One region of the Fischerella sp. genome, then DNA from elsewhere that is predicted to be linked to it. Evidence: riboswitches for the same ligand, from Rfam matches in the RefSeq annotation. Region 1 holds a riboswitch; the other holds the start of a gene.

Region 1 (9,237 bases):
CGCACTTTTCAACTGGTGGTTTTACCTTGCAAGTCGAATCAATAAAAGCCTATGGCGGGGAAACTTTACCACAATTTATTCTTGTTAGTTCTGCTGGTGTCACTCGTCCTGGTCGTCCCGGAATTAATTTAGAGGAAGAACCACCAGCAGTAAGATTAAATGACCAATTGGGCGGAATTTTGACTTGGAAACTAAGGGGCGAGGATAGTTTGAGAGAAAGCGGAATTCCTTACACAATTATTAGACCTTGTGCGTTGACAGAAGAACCTGGAGGTAAATCATTAATATTCGAGCAAGGCGATAACATTAGGGGCAAAATTAGCCGTGAGGATGTGGCAGAAATTTGCGTGCAAGTGCTACAACAACCACAGGCATGTAACGTTACTTTTGAAGTCAAAGAAGGAGAAAATCACGCTAATTCTATCGACTGGCAGAGGTTGTTTTCGCAACTGATATCTGACAATTAAATTTAGGGTGCGTTATGAACGTTGTGTGAATCGCGTAAATCTTAAGTAGCGCACCCCAGGTTTTTAGCAGAGACTTTTTTTGAGCCTCGAAGTTGATCGGTAGCAACAGGCTTAAGAGTTAAGAGTTAAAACTTGAAACTCATAACTCATCACGGGAGCAAAGCAGTGAAAAAAATTGGGGTGCTAGTGTTAGTTGGAGTGTTAGTATTTATTACTATCTGGAGCGGTTTATTTTCGCACCCCGCCGCATCACAGCAAGTTGAATCTCGTCTCAGCAACTTAGAAGCGGATTTAAATCGTTTGGAGTCACAGGTAAATCAGATAGAATCTCAGCTAGGTCAAAATCGTTCTCCATCGCCAAGAACAACATTAACTCCGCCACAGCCTTCTAGACGAAACCTCTCTCAACAAGAACGAGACAAGATGTTTGATAGACTAGCAACTTTGTTTGTAGAATTGAAGCAACAAGTCCAAAAATTAGAACAGCGAGTCAATAAACTGGAATCTGTTAAAAAATAAAGTAGAGACGTAGCATTGCTACGTCTCTACAATGATTTGGCATCGAGCTACAAAAATGTATGCAAACATAATTCATGACCAAATTCAGCAACGCCCAGAATTTAATACCAGCTTTATAATCAGGTAGTCGCCTATCCGATTTGATGAAAATAATACAAAGCAGGATAAATTTTCAGCAAAATGCACAAAGTTTTGCTTATTGACTGTTGAGTCATCCCAGTATATGTTTATTAATTAAGTGGGTAAAACAGCCTAATTCAATCCAGGCTCATTGTTGGTAAACATCAGACCTGGATTAGAAGCGGAGGAACCAATCATTGGGGCGAATCTGAAACTGAGAGAGACACCTTCCAGTCTTAGCCCGTCAGCTAACTCCGTCGGCATTGGAAGGAGTACCTTTGACATCAGCTTACTTTCAGCCGGTGTCTTCATGGTCTCCTAGCTGGCATTGCTGTCAACATTAGCAGATGTTTATTGACCCACATTGCCAACCGCTACAAGTACACGGAAGCTAGGATGATTAATTACAAACAGTGGATTCTCATAACCACCAAAGAATCGAACGGCATTGCCGTTGACTACATAGACTCACAAGGAAATCAGGATAGCGAACCTTTCTGTTTTCTAACGGAGACTAAAGCACTAAGCTACGGTCAAATTTGCATAGACAGATTAATCAAATTAAAGTCTCAATCCTCCCACAAAGCGTTTTTATAACTGATTATCAAAGGGGTACAAAAACCAGCTGTAAAACTATCAGCATTAAGTCCCCTTAGAAAAAGACGCTTGCGTGGAAGACTTCCCGTCAGGAAAGTATCAGTTGCATCTACAGGCGTCACACTTATTAATCCTTTCGTTGAGGCAGGATATTGTGTAAGAACTTAGGAGGGAAAATGCCCATAACAAATCGTGCTTTCTTTAGTGATGTAGATTTTTTACCCGATCACCAATTTAAACAAATTGGAGAGTGTGCAGGCAAAAAACTTTTGCTAATAGGTAAAACTAAAGCTTACGGCGATCCAATTGTGGCAACAAGCCAAACTGATGAGCCAAGTCATGAAGATTTATATGCCTCGGATCTTTACGAATTGATGAAGTTTGGTCACGAACCAGTTAAAGTTACTGAACAAATATAGAAGTTTAACTCGGCTAGGGTATTGGTTAAGGTGGGTTATGATTTGACTTGGTGTCTTTGTGTCTTGGTGGTTAATAATGAACCACAAAGACACAAAGACACAAAGAAAACTTGATTAAGTTGAAAATGCGACTTTTGTTGGTTGGCGCAAGTCAACACTTTCCTCACTCAGCAGGGCAACTTTTCCGACGATCGCATCAAGATTTTTCTTAGCATCGCCAAATAGCATGTGGGTGTTGCTCTTATAAAACAGGGGATTCTCAACACCAGCGTAGCCACTAGCCATACTGCGCTTCATCACCACCACAGTACCAGCTTTCCAAACCTCCATTACAGGCATCCCAGCAATGGGGCTATTGGGATTTTCTAACGCACTGGGGTTAACTGTGTCGTTAGCACCAATCACCAGCACTACATCAGTTTTTGAGAAATCCTCATTAATCTCATCCATTTCTAGTACAATGTCGTAGGGCACATTCGCCTCAGCTAAAAGGACGTTCATGTGTCCGGGCATTCTACCAGCTACCGGATGAATGCCAAAGCGAACTTGGACGCCGCGATCGCGCAGTAATTTCGCAAGTTCCGATACAGCGTGCTGCGCCCTAGCTACTGCCATGCCGTAACCAGGAACGATGACAACACTCTTAGCACGTTGGAGAAGTTCGACGGTATCCTCGATTGTCGTGGCGGTGACTTCACCTCCAGGTTGTTCGGCGCTTTGCGCTGCTGTTGTGCCATTTGTCTCTGCACCAAAGCCACCTAGAATCACGCTGATGAAGGAACGATTCATCGCCTTGCACATAATATAGCTGAGGATGGCACCGCTACTACCCACCAACGCCCCGGTAATGATCAGCAAATCGTTTGAGAGCATAAAGCCAGCAGCAGCAGCAGCCCAACCAGAGTAACTGTTGAGCATTGAAATTACCACCGGCATATCAGCACCGCCGATCGCCATCACGAGATGAATACCTAAAACTGAGGCGATCGCAGACATAATTAATAGCGGTTGCAGTCCACTGAGGTTTTCTGCTGCTAAGAACTGAGAACCCAGCCATAGTGAAGCTGCTATCATGCTCAAGTTAAGGAAGTGACGCGCTGGCAGAAGTAGAGGTTTGCTGCTGATAATGCCCCGCAGTTTACCAAAGGCAATTATCGAACCTGTGAAAGTAACAGCACCGATGAACACACCCACAAAAATTTCAATTTGGTGAATTGTGGACTCAATGCCGGTGAGCGATCGCGACTGTTGGAGATAATTGGCAATGCCCACCAAAACTGCTGCAACACCAACAAAACTATGCAGCATAGCCACCATTTCCGGCATTGAAGTCATCGCCACGCGAGAGGCGACGATTGCACCGATAATCGCTCCTGGAATGACAACTGATGCCAAAGTGCCGTATGCTGTCAAATCTAGCGAAAGCGCAGTAGCAACAAAGGCGATAACCATGCCAATGATGCCGTAAATATTGCCTTTGCGAGCAGTCTCCTGATCGGATAGTCCCCCAAGGCTGAGAATGAATAAGGCACTAGCCACAATATACGCCACAGTCAGTAGGTTATTAGACATAGTTTCCTTCACTTTTGGAACATTCTAAGCATGCGTTGGGTGACTAGGAAGCCACCAGAAATGTTAATGGTTCCGACCAAGATGGCGATCGCACCAAGGATAGTAGTAGATGAACTCATTCCCCCAGAGATTTGCAGCATACCGCCAATAATAATGATGCCGCTAATCGCATTGGTGACACTCATCAGCGGTGTATGCAAAGCAGGTTTCACGTTCCAAATCACTTGCCAGCCAACGAAACAAGCTAGGACAAACACAATCAAGTGAGACAGAAACGAAGGAGGTGCAGTTATACCAATACCAAATAAGGCTAAACCAATAAGGAGCAGCCATAGGTCAGCCCTACTTTTCGATTCTGAAGCACTGGGAACTGGAGATGGGGCAATAGGGATTTGGGGAGTTGGGGAGATTGGGGGAGTAGAGGATGGCTGTTTCTGTTGCTCCTCTGCTTTCTTCTCGGGCTTTGGTGGAGGCCATGTAATTTCTCCAGCATGAACTACCAAGGCACCCCGGACAACTTCATCTTGTAGATCGACCTTAAAATTATTACCTCCACCCATTTCTTCAAGGAGATGGTAAAGATTGGTGCCATAAAGCTGGCTTGCCTGCTGAGCCATGCGGCTGGGAAAGTCAGTCAGACCGATGATTGTCACGCCCTTGTAACGGTAAACTTCATCAGGATGAGTACACGCACAATTACCACCTTGTTCGGCAGCCAGATCGACAATTACCGATCCCTCCTTCATACTCTCAACCATTTCCTGAGTAATCAGCACAGGTGCTTTTTTACCAGGGATGAGCGCCGTTGTAATAATGATATCAACCTCTTTAGCCTGAGCGGCGAACAGTTCCATCTCAGCCTTAATAAATTCGTCACTCATCACCTTGGCGTAGCCGCCTTCACCCGTGCCTTCCTCTGGGAAATCGAGTTCAAGAAACTCTGCGCCCAGACTCTGCACCTGTTCTTTCACCACAAGACGCGTATCAAAAGCGCGGACAATTGCACCCAAGCTTTTAGCAGTACCGATCGCTGCCAGTCCAGCTACACCTGCACCAATTACCATTATCTTTGCGGGCGGCACTTTTCCAGCTGCTGTAATCTGTCCACCAAAGAAGCGTCCAAAATGGTTAGCAGCCTCAATCACAGCCCGGTAGCCAGCGAGATTTGCCATTGAACTCAAGGCATCCAGCTTTTGTGCCCTGGTAATGCGCGGTACTGCATCCATTGCCAGCACCGTAGCCTTACGTGCAGCCAGTTTATCAAGCAAATCCGGATTTTGGGCTGGCCAGATAAAGCCAATCAGCGTATTCCCCTCATCAAGCAATTCGGCTTCATGCTTGCCGAGTTCTGGGTGCATCTGCGGTGGACGAACCTTGAGTACAATATCCGCCTCTGCCCATAGAGTTGGGGCATCCGGAACAATTTTGCATCCAACTTCTGTGTAACCATCATTTGCAAAGTTTGCGCTTTCGCCCGCACCAGACTCAATCAGCACATCGAAACCAAGCTTCAGCAAATGCTTCGCTGTATCTGGCGTAGCTGCCACGCGACATTCGCCAGGGTAGATTTCCTTTGGGATACCAACCTTCATCTATGTCTCCTTTTCATAAGCTGAGTTCCCCAAGCAAAGAGAGACAATAACCCGTCTAAACTTTCACTTTAAACATACTATCAATGGTAATGTTTTATATCTGTTACTGTCTTAATTCTTCACAATAATTGTGCGGATTTATAGCATAAACAAATGAACTTTCTACCTGTTTTCTATCCAAATTTACGCCAATTGGATGATATTAAATATGGTAGAAAGAGTGAGGACAATAAACCGTTTGTTTTTAAGATTTAGCAAATCTAAAATTACGCCCAAACCTACTTTATTTCATCAGATTTGGCTTCATAAACAAGCACTTGACTTGCAAACTGGTTCAACCCAAAATTAACAAAAATCTTGTTTAAACATAATGTTTGATAACTTCAGACAAGCAGCGATCGCACTTCCAGCCAGTACCTGGTTAACTCACTTAATAATAGTGATAACACTCTTAAACAAGAGAGTAGGGAAAACAATATTATCTCTGACTAAATTGTAATCTAAAACATTACGGGATTTGGTTTCAGCGATAATTTGTTACCGATATTTGTAAATTCAGAAACTTTATTAATTATAACTAATATAAATTGACACAAATAGTTACTTATTGTAATCATTAGGCAACATAGCGTACCCTTAATTAAACAAGAAAAAATCAGAGGTTAGCAGCTACAGCTCAGCAAATTCGCACACTTCCAGCAGAATCATCTCCAAATCGACCTAAACCACCTTTGTAAAAGCGAGTAGAACCTCTTGGTGTCTTTGTGTCTTAGTGGTTCAAAAATTTTCTTTTTCACCACAAAGACACCAAGCTCAAACGACACTGTTTTGACGGATAGACTCTGCATACCATTCAAAGCTAGCTTTGGGAATGCGTTGTTGAGTACTGTAATCTACATAGATAATTCCAAAACGCCGGGAATATCCCCAAGCCCACTCAAAGTTATCCATGAAACTCCAAAGAAAATACCCTTTCAAAAGGTAGCCTTCACTAATAGCCCGATGAGCCGATTTCAGATACTGGCGTAGGTACATAATGCGGTCAGTATCAATTACTTCACCATTAGCAGTGACTTCATCTTCTGCCGCACAACCATTTTCGGTGATAAATACTGGTAGATCGTTACGTCCCAACGTCTCACTGACATGACGAATGCCCCAGTAAATGCTCTCAGGGACAATATTTAGCCAAGGCATATGCATTCGCGGATAACCTTTGGGAAGGTTGAGAAACTCATATCCCTTTTCGTTATCAACAGCACGAACATAAGTGCCAGTGTAAATATTAAGACCAATAGCATCTAAGGGCTGATGAATTATTTCTAAGTCGCCAGATTGGATATCAGGAGCATTTTCTCCTAATTCCTCAAGCATCACCGGACTATAGTTACCTGTAAGGGCGGGGAAAATAATACCTCCATTTTGTGTACAAGTATGAAAAGCTTTCTTTGCCGCGGCGATATGGGCGGGGGACTCGTTAATTGGAACTGTAACGCCGAAGTTATCTACCAAAGCCACTTGGCAAGGAACGGGTGAAGCAGCGCGAATGGCTTGGCATCCTAACCCGTGAGCAAGTAAGGCGTGGTGAGAAGTTTGCCACACTTGCTTTTTACTATTGACACGTTTGCTTGGGGCATGGGGAGAGTCAGCTTCTACGTCATAACCCATATGGGTAAAGCAGGAAATTTCGTTAATGGTCATCCAGTGGGTAATGCGATCGCCCAATCGACTCACAACAGCAGTAACATAATCAGCAAAATCAAAAGCCATTTGCCGACTTTGCCAGGAGCCATATAAATCTTCCAACGCTTGGGGGCTGTCCCAATGAAACAAGGTTGCGTGGGGAGTAATATTGTGGTCGTGCAAGCAATCCACCAAACGCTTGTAAAAATCAACACCCTCTTCATTCACAGTGCCGCGACCATCGGGAATGATCCGGGGCCATGCAATGCTAAAACGATAGTGCTTGACACCCAATTCTGTCATCAGTCGCACATCCGTTTCATAACGGTGGTAGTGATCGCAAGCAATAGCACCAGTATCGCCACCTACAACCCGTTCGGGTGTAGCGCTAAAGGTATCCCAGACGCTGGGTTTACGCCCTCCCTCATTTACTGCTCCTTCTATTTGATAAGCAGCGGTAGCAACGCCCCAGCAAAAATCCTTTGGAAATTGATATACGTTCATTAATAAATGCTACATAAAACTGACATCATGCATGATAATACTTAGTAAAATATTTCGTAAGTTCATGGCGAAATTTTTGCACAAAGACTCTGCGCCCCTCTGCGTTTACCTTTGCGAGCCTCTGCGTTTAAAAAATTACGCAACCTGTACTTAGATTAGAAAAAGCAGCATATGTCAAGATTAAATAAAAATTGGAGAAAAGCGATCGCAATGTTTAATCGCCTTTCTCCATTAAGCTAGTCTAAGTCAGCTAAATACTTGCTCATGCTAATTAGCAACCCGTTTGCTAGCAACATCAATCGAACTACGCAATTGCTCATTGCGAGCAAACCGCGTCGCTAGAACTTTGTGATAAACTGCCTCATAGCCATCAGTCATCTGCTTAACGTTGAAACGTTCCGTCACATATGCACGACAGGTGTAACGATCTAACTCACCAACCTGACTGACAGCACTGACACACTCTTGGACACTGTTGCACAAAAAGCCTGTCTTGCCGTGGGCAATCACTTCTGGTGCAGATCCAAATTTTGTGGCAATAACTGGCGTACCCGCAGCCATTGATTCAATCATCACCAAGCCAAACGGTTCGCGCCAGATAATGGGAAATAAAGTGGCGATCGCACCACCTAGCAGGGCATTTTTTTGATTGTGGTCTGCTTCACCGAGATACTCTACTTGCTTGCCATCAATTTGAGGCTTGATTTTTTGTTCAAAAAAGTTGATATCAGCCACATCTACCTTACCCGCCATCTTCAAAGGTAAACCCACTTGCTTAGCAATGGCGATCGCTAAATGCGGTCCCTTTTCTGGTGACATTCGGCCCAGAAACGCCAGGTAGGGCGGGTTATCTGGTAAAGCATAAAATCGATGGCTATTAACATCAATGGCATTGTAAACCGTCGCAACGTAATTTAGTCCCAACCTTGGTTCCCGCTGAGCATTGGAAATACTAACGTAAGGTTGATGTTTTGCATATGCAAACAGTTTTTCGCTATCAGGTGTAAAAATACCGTGTAATGTATGTACTGTAGGCGTTTTTACTAAATTAGCGTAAGCCAGTGCAGCATAGCCCATATGGGAGTGAATGATGTCAAACTTGTGTGCCTGCTCGTACACCCGACCTAATTGCAGTATCTCATAAACGTTGTACTCCTTGACATTGGGGTCGAGTCGTATGGCACGGGGATAAACGGATTCCAGTTTAGCAAGAGTGATAGAATCTCCCGATGCAAATAGCGTCACAGAATGTCCACGTCGAACAAGTTCATTGGTTAGCAGCCCCACTACTAATTCAGTACCGCCATAAGCTGGAGGCGGAACTCTCTCCCATAATGGGGCAACTTGAGCAATCCGCATAATTTAACTCCTAAAAAGTAGGCTTAAATAAAGAGCCTTTTTGTTCACAAATTGTTATTCAGTAAGTATTATTGCTTGATAGTTAAGTACAAATTTTCACAAGTCGTAGCGTTATCAAACCAACTAAATTCCTATTATTAGGTTACTAAATTCGTTACATATTCATGAAAATATGTACTAATTTTTAGCAATAATTTGAATAAGGCTTGTAGATAAATTTTATTTTTATTTAGAAAGAATTTTTCAACTACTTAAAGAGGGATGACACCATTTTCTCAAGAGTGAAAATGATATGTGCAACTATAATTGGGGTATTACCTAATATGTCTACGCCTTGAGTAAGATGAACGCAATAGTTAATTCACTCTCAGGATAGGCTCAGGGTAGCAATAGGTTTTCTAGAGT
Region 2 (9,237 bases), on a different contig from region 1:
CAGTTGTACCAATTTTAATTGGATTTTTTTTCCTAGTTCTTTTTCTAACTGTTGTTTAATCAAATTCAACATATCTACTGAATAGCCAACCAACTGCCCCTGACTGTTGGTATAAGCAAAAGGAATCGCATCTTTACTAGTTCCTGCTGTTAGTACACCTGTACGAGTTACTTTTTCCATGACAGTTTCTGCTTGAGCAAGAGCAGGTGTTAAGGCTGCAAACAAAACACTCACAGTAGCGATCGCGAATTTTTGATACATATTTCAACCTTCCGAATATCATTTTCGGTCGGCTTATTTTACAAGGATGTCAAAAAGTAGTAAAGCTCACTTTTTCTTTGTTTCAGACAGATTAGGATTTTTTAATTCATAACTCTTACCCTGAAAATTAAGTTTTGTAAGTCTAGGGAAAGAACTATAAAGAACCATATTTAGCTTGAGATAGATATACAAATTTGAGAATCATATGTTACTTTATTCTATTAAGTAGAGTAAGTCAGCCTAATCTGGCGAATCGTAATTATTAACGCTGGAGCGGAGGAACCATATTTTGGGGCGTATCTCTTTTGAGAAGGGTATCTCTCAACCCTAGCCCGTCAGCTAACTTCGTAGGCATTGAGAGGAGACTGAAGAGGCAGCATATTTATAATGTGAAAACCTCATCAGTGTCCTTGGCTGGTACTGCTCGGAATTTTTGTACCTGAGCTTAACTGAATTGGGGTTGCAATGGCACAACTAAATTTGGCTGCGATCATTGCAGTAGCTGGGCAGGTAGCCTGGAAAAAGACAAAACCTGTACTTGTCAGGGATGTTGTCTTACTGCCTATCCTTGGTTTCTTGGGAATTATCCTGTTGTGGTGGGTTGTTGCTCTTGTTAACCATGAATTAATGCCCACCCCACCGGAAGCGCTAGCTGCCAATCTGGATTACATCTTAAACCCCTTCTATCAAAGGGGGCCAGGTAACCTAGGGATTGGTTGGTTGTTGCTAGCAAGTTTGCGACGAGTGTTGCTTGGCTTTCTCATCGGTGTTTCTAGCCGTATTAGTGATTGGCTTAACTGGTTTACTGCTTGATTTTGCTGTGAGCAAAGTTGAAGAATTAGTAACTCACCGCCCTAGAACTTCAAACTAACAAAAAACCTTTGGTTCATACCAAGACGCTAACTACAGCTTTGCGTGAAAGAGTAGTGATTTGACAATAAAGGTTTTGACCCTAGCGATCCAATAGGTTATCTCAACAGTTTTGAAATTAGAGCCAACGCTCCCACTCGTTTTTACATGTCTTAATTAACTGCGATCGCAATAATTGATGTAGCAATTTGTTACAACACTTTGCTTTTTGAAATACTAGCAAATACCTGAATGGTGATACCTAGAAAATAAAAATTTTCGGTTGAGTTTCAGAGTTTCCTAAACATTCTTTTGACTCTTATTTCCCGCAAGATTGTAAAAAATTCTTCTAACCCGGAGCTTCCCATGACTAAATCTACCTTATCCTCCATAAATCCTAACGAGCGAACCTTCCGCAACACTCCTTATATGTCTGATCGCATTGTATTGATGACTAATGGCCCAGCTGCTAAAATTGGGGAGATATTAGAAGTGTCGTTTTCTCATCCACGCGATCGCGCCCAAATGCGAAACTCAAAAGAGTATTACGAACTCCGTAATTACGCTTTGAATTTTTTGGATAAATATTTTACTCAGGATGAGTAAATGGCTCTATCGTCTACAATCGTTTTGTAAGTGGGTAGCCTAATTCAAATCCAACAAATCTGATTTGGAGCGGAGGAACCAATATTTGGGGCTAATCTTGCGAAAACAGTGAAGAGTCAAGAGTGAAGAAATTCCTCAACTTTCCTCATTCTTTCTTCTGGAGAGAGACACCTTCCAGTCTTAGCCCGTCAGCTAACTTCGTCGGCAATGGAAGGAACCCCGAAAACTTTGGCTGTAATAGCAGTTTGTATAGGGGTTTCTTTTACCAATCTGAATCATTAGTCATTAGTCATTGCCCAACAATTGTGTACAGATGACCCTTACGGGTACTCTACCTTGAGCCGCGCTGCGCGCGTCTACGCCAGTCGCACCCTGCACCGAAGCCGCCCTGTGGGCATCTACATGGGGGACTCACCGGCCCCCACGACCGACAGGGAGTGGGGATTGGGGGCTTCGGGGTCCCCTCTGGGGTTGGGGGAGGAACCCCCTATAAGTGCGCGCTGGCTCACAAATGACATAATGACAAATGACAAAATCTAAAATTGGTTAACCCGCTTCTTCTTCGTTGTTTATTTTCTGGGAGAGAAGTGAAAGCTGTGAACATTAAGCCAATGTTAGTGCGTTTGCAAAACGCAATGAGTAGAAATGACCTAATTGAGCAAATGGTATTGCTCTGGAACCCAATAACATCTTTTTGTGAGCAAGCCGAATCTGCTAAATCAATCAATTTGATTGTTGGCTATAACAGTTCTCCTAATAGTCACACAGCCTTGGATATCAGTTTATTGATAGCCCACCAAACACGTCTAGCTACAAAAGCAAACGTTACAGTTCAAGCCGTATACGTGTTAGAAGACTATCAAACTGGTGATTTTTTTGATGTATTGCCAAAAAAAGAAGTCGTTAGTAGTGGATTAACCGATCAGATTCCATTAGAAATTTCTGCGAATTCTACATCACAAAGAAGCTCTACCCCCGTCTTAACTCCAACCAATAAGTTCGCAAAAGCTGAGCATATTTTATGGCAAGCACGTTGTTTGGCTGAGGAATGGCAGAGTTCTTTCAAAGCGCATCTGCGATTTGGTTGCATTGCTGACGAACTGAAAAAAGTTGTGATATCAGAAGCTGCTACTTTACTGTTATTAGGCTGCAACTCAGCTAAACATCCAATTGTCAAAAAACTTGGTTCTAATTTCCCTTGTGCTGTGCTGGGTATACCCACTTCTATTGATGGACAATGATATTAAGATAGCTGCTTTTCTTCAAAGTTAGTTTGTGCTATCTCCAAAACTCATTGTAAGCTTTTGAATTGTGCGAATAAGGTCTAAAATTTTTCGCTCATGGGTTTGAATTAGGGTGAATCACTAGTCACAATCATGCTACAAAAAAAGCTATCTAGTATAGATGGCTTTTTTAGTTTACTATCCGAATATATTCATCCTATTTGAGTTGTAAGGATATTCATTGTAGTTGTTGATGGTTAATAGTTGATAATTGATTTAAAGAACAAACATCAACAAAGATATAATGTTTCATAAATAATTTATGATGGGTATAATTTTAATTTAATTTTGGTAAAAACTTATGGAAAACTGGCAAGCTATTCTGAGTATTTTCACGTTTATTTCTGTCATTTTCTTAATCATGACAGAGTGGGTTCATCTAACAATTGCTGCTTTGTTAGGAGCCTTGTTACTGGTATTTACCAACGTCATGACTTTAGAAGATGCGATTGGCTACATAGGCAATAGTCATGGCACACTCGGTTTATTCTTTGGTGTCATGGTACTGGTGCGAGCATTTGAACCGACAAAGATATTTGAATATCTAGCTACTCAGATAGTTCTGTTAGCTAAAGGAGAAGGAAAACGTCTTTTAATAGGGATTGTGGCGATTACTACTCCCATTTGTGCAGTTTTACCCAATGCGACAACAGTAATGTTGTTAGCCCCTTTAATTCCACCGATAGCGGAAGAAGTAGGCATCAATTTTGTTCCATTATTAATTTTGATGGTCTTCATTGCTAATAGTGCCGGATTATTAACAATAGTTGGCGATCCAGCAACGTTTATTGTCGGTGATGCTATTAATCTGAGCTTTACAGATTATCTATGGCGCTTGAGTTTAGGTGGAGCGATCGCAGTTCTTACCGTGATGGTAACTCTACCATTTTTATTCCGCAAAATTTGGAAGACAAAACTAGACGATTTAGAACATTTACCACATCCACAAATCAATCATCCAGGTGTTTTAACTGTGGGTGCATTTATAGTAGCTTTCGTGCTGCTGTTTTTTGTGATCGGAGAATCTCTACCAACTCCGATGTCACCAGCTGCTGTGGCTTTATTAGGAGCAGCTTTAGCAATGCTTCTATCACATCAGAGCAAAATTGACACTGTTCACAATATTTTGCGCGATGTAGATTGGAGTACACTAATATTTTTTATGAGTATATTCGTGTTAATTGGAGGTCTAGAAAAAACAGGTGTAATTAGCAGTGTCTCAGGCATATTGTCGGCAATTTTGGGAACAAATATTATTTTGGGTTCCCTGGTTCTACTATTTTTTGTAGGGTTATTGTCTAGCGTAGTTCCCAATATTCCCTTGGTAGTGGCGATGGTGCCTTTACTCAAACAGTATCTTGTCAACGTTGGCTTAGCACCAGCAGAAGTTCTCACACCAGACTTTCAAGGACAGTTTCCCCCAGAAGTCTTACCACTGTTTTACGCGATGATGTTTGGTGCTACTTTGGGAGGCAATGGCACCTTGGTAGGAGCATCGTCTAACATCGTAGCGGCAGGAATTTCTGAGCAACACGGACGTCGCATTTCCTTCAAAACTTTTCTGCACTACGGCATACCAGTGATGCTGCTGCAACTATTGACGGCATCATTATATGTTTTGATCCGCTTTTTGCTTTAAGAAGGCAGCAATACAGCGGATCGGCTGGCAGAAGCAAGAAGCTAGGAAACAAAAGAAATATATTATTTCTCCCACTTCCTTGCTGCTCTGCTCCTATGCAGTGGGGGATTATTTTTGTTCAGATTAAAAGCAAAAACATTAGGGGCTGTAAAACTAGCCCTTTCAAGGTGTAATGTATTTTTCTTGGTGTCTTAGTGTCTTTGTGGTGAAAAAATTGACTTTTGAACCACCAAGGCACTAAGACACAAAGGTGAAAAGTTCAAAATTCGGGAAATTTTTGGAGGATTTTTACTCACCTTGAAAGGGCTAGGGCTGTAAAACCCTGCTATAACTACAGTTCAACCAACGTTAATATATATTTCTATCTTTTCGGGATACTATTTATTGCTTGATGCTTGGATGTTACGCTAGAAAGTGATACTTTAATTTAAGATTTACGGCAATAGCAATATCGCCGAAATGTGATAAAAAACTCTAAGTATAACAAATCTAAACCTGACAAAGGGCTGGAAATATGAGTTCGCTAGAAGGAGAAGATTTCAATCATAATTTTACAGACTCCATGCCAGGGAGTTTAGTTCAAAGCACAAATAAGCCCGCATTTAGTAATAATCTTAGCGAAATTAGTAGCTTAGAGAAAGTCAGAGATATTCTTTTCGGTGGCCAGATGCGGGAATTGGAAAAAAAATTTACCCGTATAGAAGAGCGGCTGGTGAAAGAATGTACTAATTTACGCGATGAGACTAAAAAACGTTTAGATTATCTGGAAAACTACATCAAAAATGAGGTGGAAGCTTTAACTGAGCAAATCAAAAGTGAACAATCAAAACGAGATGAAGCAGTCAAAGCACTGAGTGAAGATCAAAAAAATATAAACATTTCTTTAGAAAAAAAACTTACTCAGATTGATGAACAAACGTCTATAAAAGGGCGAGAGTTACGCGAACAGATTCTCAACCAATCTCAAAGCTTACAGGATGACATTCGCCAAAAATACGAAGAAATATTGGCGCTGTTGCAACGAGAAGCCCAAGAGTTACGTACAGAAAAAACCGATCGCTCCACTCTTGCTGCTATGTTCACAGAATTAGCAATACGACTTAACTCCAAACAGTAAAGGAATTAGAGTAGTCGAGCAAATAGGGAGATAGGGAGAAAATTATTATTTATTCTTCTCCTGTGCACCCCTATACCCCTAAATCCCTGTGTTAGCCCTTTTAAGGTGTAATGTATTTTTCTTGGTGTCTTAGTGTCTTAGTGGTTAAAAATTGACTTTTGAACCACCAAGTCACAAAGACACGAAGGTGAAAAGCTTATCATTGGTCAAAATTTATTGGGATTTTTATCCACCTTGAAAGGGCTAATCCCTGTGTTTATTAGAAGGTTTTACGAGAGAATGCAACTCGATACAGTATTGTGATGGGGAATTTGGGTAATGAGTGAATATTCTCGGAATGAATTAACGCAAAAACCCCCCGAAGTTTCTAATGGCACAAAGCATCAGCAGGACTTCTCTGCTAATAACGATCGTATAGAAACCAGTGATGAACTAAATGAACTTCGCAGTTTGCTTTTGGGTGTTGAATCTACTCAACTTAGCAAGCTATATGAGCGATTAGAAAACCCTCAAATTCAAGCAGAAGATGTCAGTCGTCTGCTTCCAGAAGCTGTGATTTTACGGACAATCCAAGACAAGCAGCTAGCTGAAGCGATGGTTCCGACAGTTGAGCAAGCGATTCAATCTTCTGTTAAACAAGATTTAAATGTTCTTTCCGAGGCGTTTTTTCCTATTATCGGGCCAGCGACTCGTAAAGCGATCGCCACAGCTTTGGACGAAATGATTCAATCTTTGAATCAAACGCTGGAACATAGCGTGTCACCACAGAGTTTTAAGTGGAGACTAGAAGCGCGACAGACAGGTAAAACATTTGCCGAAGTTGTACTGCTGCGTACGCTGATTTACCGAGTGGAACAGATATTTTTGATCCACAAAAAAACCGGATTGTTGCTGCAACACATACTAGCACCACGAGTAGCTGCTCAAGATCCCGATTTGGTTTCAGCGATGTTGACGGCTATCCAAGATTTTGTCAAAGACTCTTTCAACACCGAAAGAGGTGAGGCGCTGCAAAGTTTGCAGTTTGGAGAACTGACTATTTGGATTGAAGAAGGGCCGCAAGCGGTATTAGCAGGTATTATTCGAGGGAATGCTCCCCAAGAATTAAGATTAGTTTTTCAAGAAGCTATAGAAAAAATCCATCTGAAACTGGGTAGAGAACTTAATGCTTTTACAGGTGAAACAGAGCCATTTATGGCTAGCAAACCCTATCTAGAAGCCTGTTTGCAAGCAAGGTACAATATTCCACCCCAGAAAAATTATGCTTATGCATGGAGTTTGTTAAGTGCGATCGCGATCGCTTTAGGTACATGGGGATTTTTTGCTATTAGAGGACAACTACGCTGGAGTGCATATCTAGACACGCTTAACTCTCAACCAGGAATAGTTGTTATTAAAACCGAACGGCGACACGGAAAACATTTCATTTCCGGAATGCGCGATCCGCTAACTACAGATCCCAATCTGTTGATGAAAAAAGCAAAAATTAATCCCAAAACAGTTATCAGTCAGTGGGAGCCTTATTTATCATTTGAATCGCAAATAACTGCCAAAAGAGCAAAACAATTGCTGCAAGCTCCCAAAACAGTATCTTTTAAAGTTGATGAAAACCATATTCTTTACGCCAGTGGAACCGCACCGCATCAGTGGATTTTAGAAGCAAGAAAATTATGGCGTTTTATACCTGGTGTGACTCGATATGTTGATAAAGATGTAGTTGAATTAGAACAACAGCAATTCCAGTCCTACAAAAAACAAATTGAGCAAGAAATGCTCTTGTTTTCAGAAGGAACTACAGAATTATTACCAGGTGAAAGCAATAAGTTAGCAAATCTAGTTCCAGCGATCCAGAGAATTTCAACCCTTAGCACATCTTTGGGTAAAGATGTACGGATTAAAATCACAGGACATACAAATACAACTGGAACAGAGCAAAGCAATATGATACTCAGCCAAGCCCGCGCCCAGAAAATTTTAGCTTATTTAAAATCTCAAGGCGTTAAGACAAGCAACTTTACTACTGTAGGAGTGGGTTCAAATCAACCTGTACCAAGAGCATTAACAGAACAGGATAAACAAGTTAACCGCAGGGTATCTTTTCAGGTATTCTTGATTGATGTCCGTAACTGAAGGAATAACTGCTCATGCTGCAAAAAAAGATTTGCATGGTAGGTGCGTTTGCGACTGGTAAAACTAGTTTAGTGGGGAGGTTTGTTTATAGTATTTTTTCCGAAAAATATCAAACGACAGTTGGTGTCAAAATTGATAAAAAAACAATAAATATTCAAGGGAAAGATTTAAACCTTATCCTTTGGGATTTATATGGCGAAGACGAATTCCAGAAATTGCGGATGTCCTACTTGCGTGGTTCTTCCGGTTATTTGTTGGTAGTGGATGGAACCAGAAAAAACACTCTTGAAAAAGCTTTTAATTTACAAATTAAGGTAGAAGACAGTATTGGGAAAGTACCGTTTATTCTTGTACTGAATAAATGGGATTTAACAGATGAATGGGAAATTGCCGATGTGGAAATAAACGAAGTGCTACAGAGGGGCTGGACTGTAATTAAAACTAGCGCTAAAACTGGTTTGGGTGTAGAAGAGATTTTCCAAACTCTTGCTCAAAAAATTTTGGAGGCATAGATGCGAAATTTTCCCAACTCCATCATCAACTATACCATGAATCTGATGGTAGAGACTCGCTCTCTTGCGTATCTTTTAGTGAACAAAGATGGCTGCCTATCGGCTTGGGGTGGTAAGCTAGCAGCATACGGAGTTCAGAACCTACAAAAAGATGAGAGTGTAGGGCAGCAAGTTTTTTTTCTAGAAGGTCTTTTACCTCTGGATGACTTTCCCTTATTTCTACCTCGTATAAAAACCGAATACGGAATTTGTGCAGATGTGCATCTGTTTCCCTCAGAGGAGGGAGACTGGGTGTTACTTTTAGATGCAACTTTAGAAGAAATGCATCTCTCACTGATTCAACAACAAACAAATAATTCTATCCTGATACAAGAAAAATTAGCGAAAATCTTAAATCAATAAATTTTAACCACTATTAATTTACTTCGACTTGTGAGAATCATGAGCGACTCTATCACAGCAGATCTTTTTGCTGCCTTAAATATTTTAGTGTTAGAGCGACTAAACCTTGGTCGCTTTAAATTGACTGGAACTCCACCAGATTGGTTACAGCAGTTTTGTCATCGCCGAGTCAAATCTGGAATGGAGATACTCATACCTGAACAAAATTTTCATTTTTTAGAGAATTTTTTGATTGATGCCGAAGAACTATGGAGTAAAAATGATAAAAAACAACTAAAATCAGGTATATGGCATCAATTAGATTTATTTGGCAAAGAATATCATTTTGAAGCTACAGCAATTTGTGTTTCTAGTATAAATTTATTGTTAATTGAACTATTAAATGAAGAATATGAAGAAAAAAGAAACCTCATTCAAAAAGCTAGAGAAAATCAATTA

The links. Region 1 has a riboswitch for cyclic di-AMP ahead of HXY43_RS07655 (hypothetical protein). Riboswitches for the same ligand answer to the same signal wherever they lie in the genome.
Region 2: linked by a shared signal. The riboswitch ahead of HXY43_RS03510 (universal stress protein) and the one ahead of HXY43_RS07655 (hypothetical protein) in region 1 are both predicted to bind cyclic di-AMP.

The regions. Positions count from the first base shown of each region.
Region 1 is NZ_JACAEU010000051.1:13,248-22,484, reverse strand. It holds gene HXY43_RS07665 (CIA30 family protein) at 1-467, shown strand, start outside; gene HXY43_RS07660 (hypothetical protein) at 633-986, shown strand; cyclic di-AMP (ydaO/yuaA leader) riboswitch at 1,242-1,384, shown strand; gene HXY43_RS07655 (hypothetical protein) at 1,880-2,122, shown strand; gene pntB (Re/Si-specific NAD(P)(+) transhydrogenase subunit beta) at 2,237-3,694, opposite strand; gene pntA (Re/Si-specific NAD(P)(+) transhydrogenase subunit alpha) at 3,703-5,286, opposite strand; gene HXY43_RS07640 (GH1 family beta-glucosidase) at 6,100-7,473, opposite strand; gene HXY43_RS07635 (glycosyltransferase family 4 protein) at 7,741-8,832, opposite strand.
Region 2 is NZ_JACAEU010000022.1:878-10,114, reverse strand. It holds gene HXY43_RS03525 (amino acid ABC transporter substrate-binding protein) at 1-261, opposite strand, end outside; cyclic di-AMP (ydaO/yuaA leader) riboswitch at 489-630, shown strand; partial or broken gene HXY43_RS03520 (nitrate ABC transporter, permease protein) at 727-1,029, shown strand; partial or broken gene HXY43_RS03515 (ABC transporter ATP-binding protein) at 1,537-1,716, shown strand; cyclic di-AMP (ydaO/yuaA leader) riboswitch at 1,758-1,935, shown strand; gene HXY43_RS03510 (universal stress protein) at 2,328-2,957, shown strand; gene HXY43_RS03505 (SLC13 family permease) at 3,301-4,638, shown strand; gene HXY43_RS03500 (hypothetical protein) at 5,153-5,755, shown strand; gene HXY43_RS03495 (OmpA family protein) at 6,074-7,885, shown strand; gene HXY43_RS03490 (Rab family GTPase) at 7,900-8,397, shown strand; gene HXY43_RS03485 (hypothetical protein) at 8,398-8,799, shown strand; gene HXY43_RS03480 (sensor histidine kinase KdpD) at 8,839-9,237, shown strand, end outside.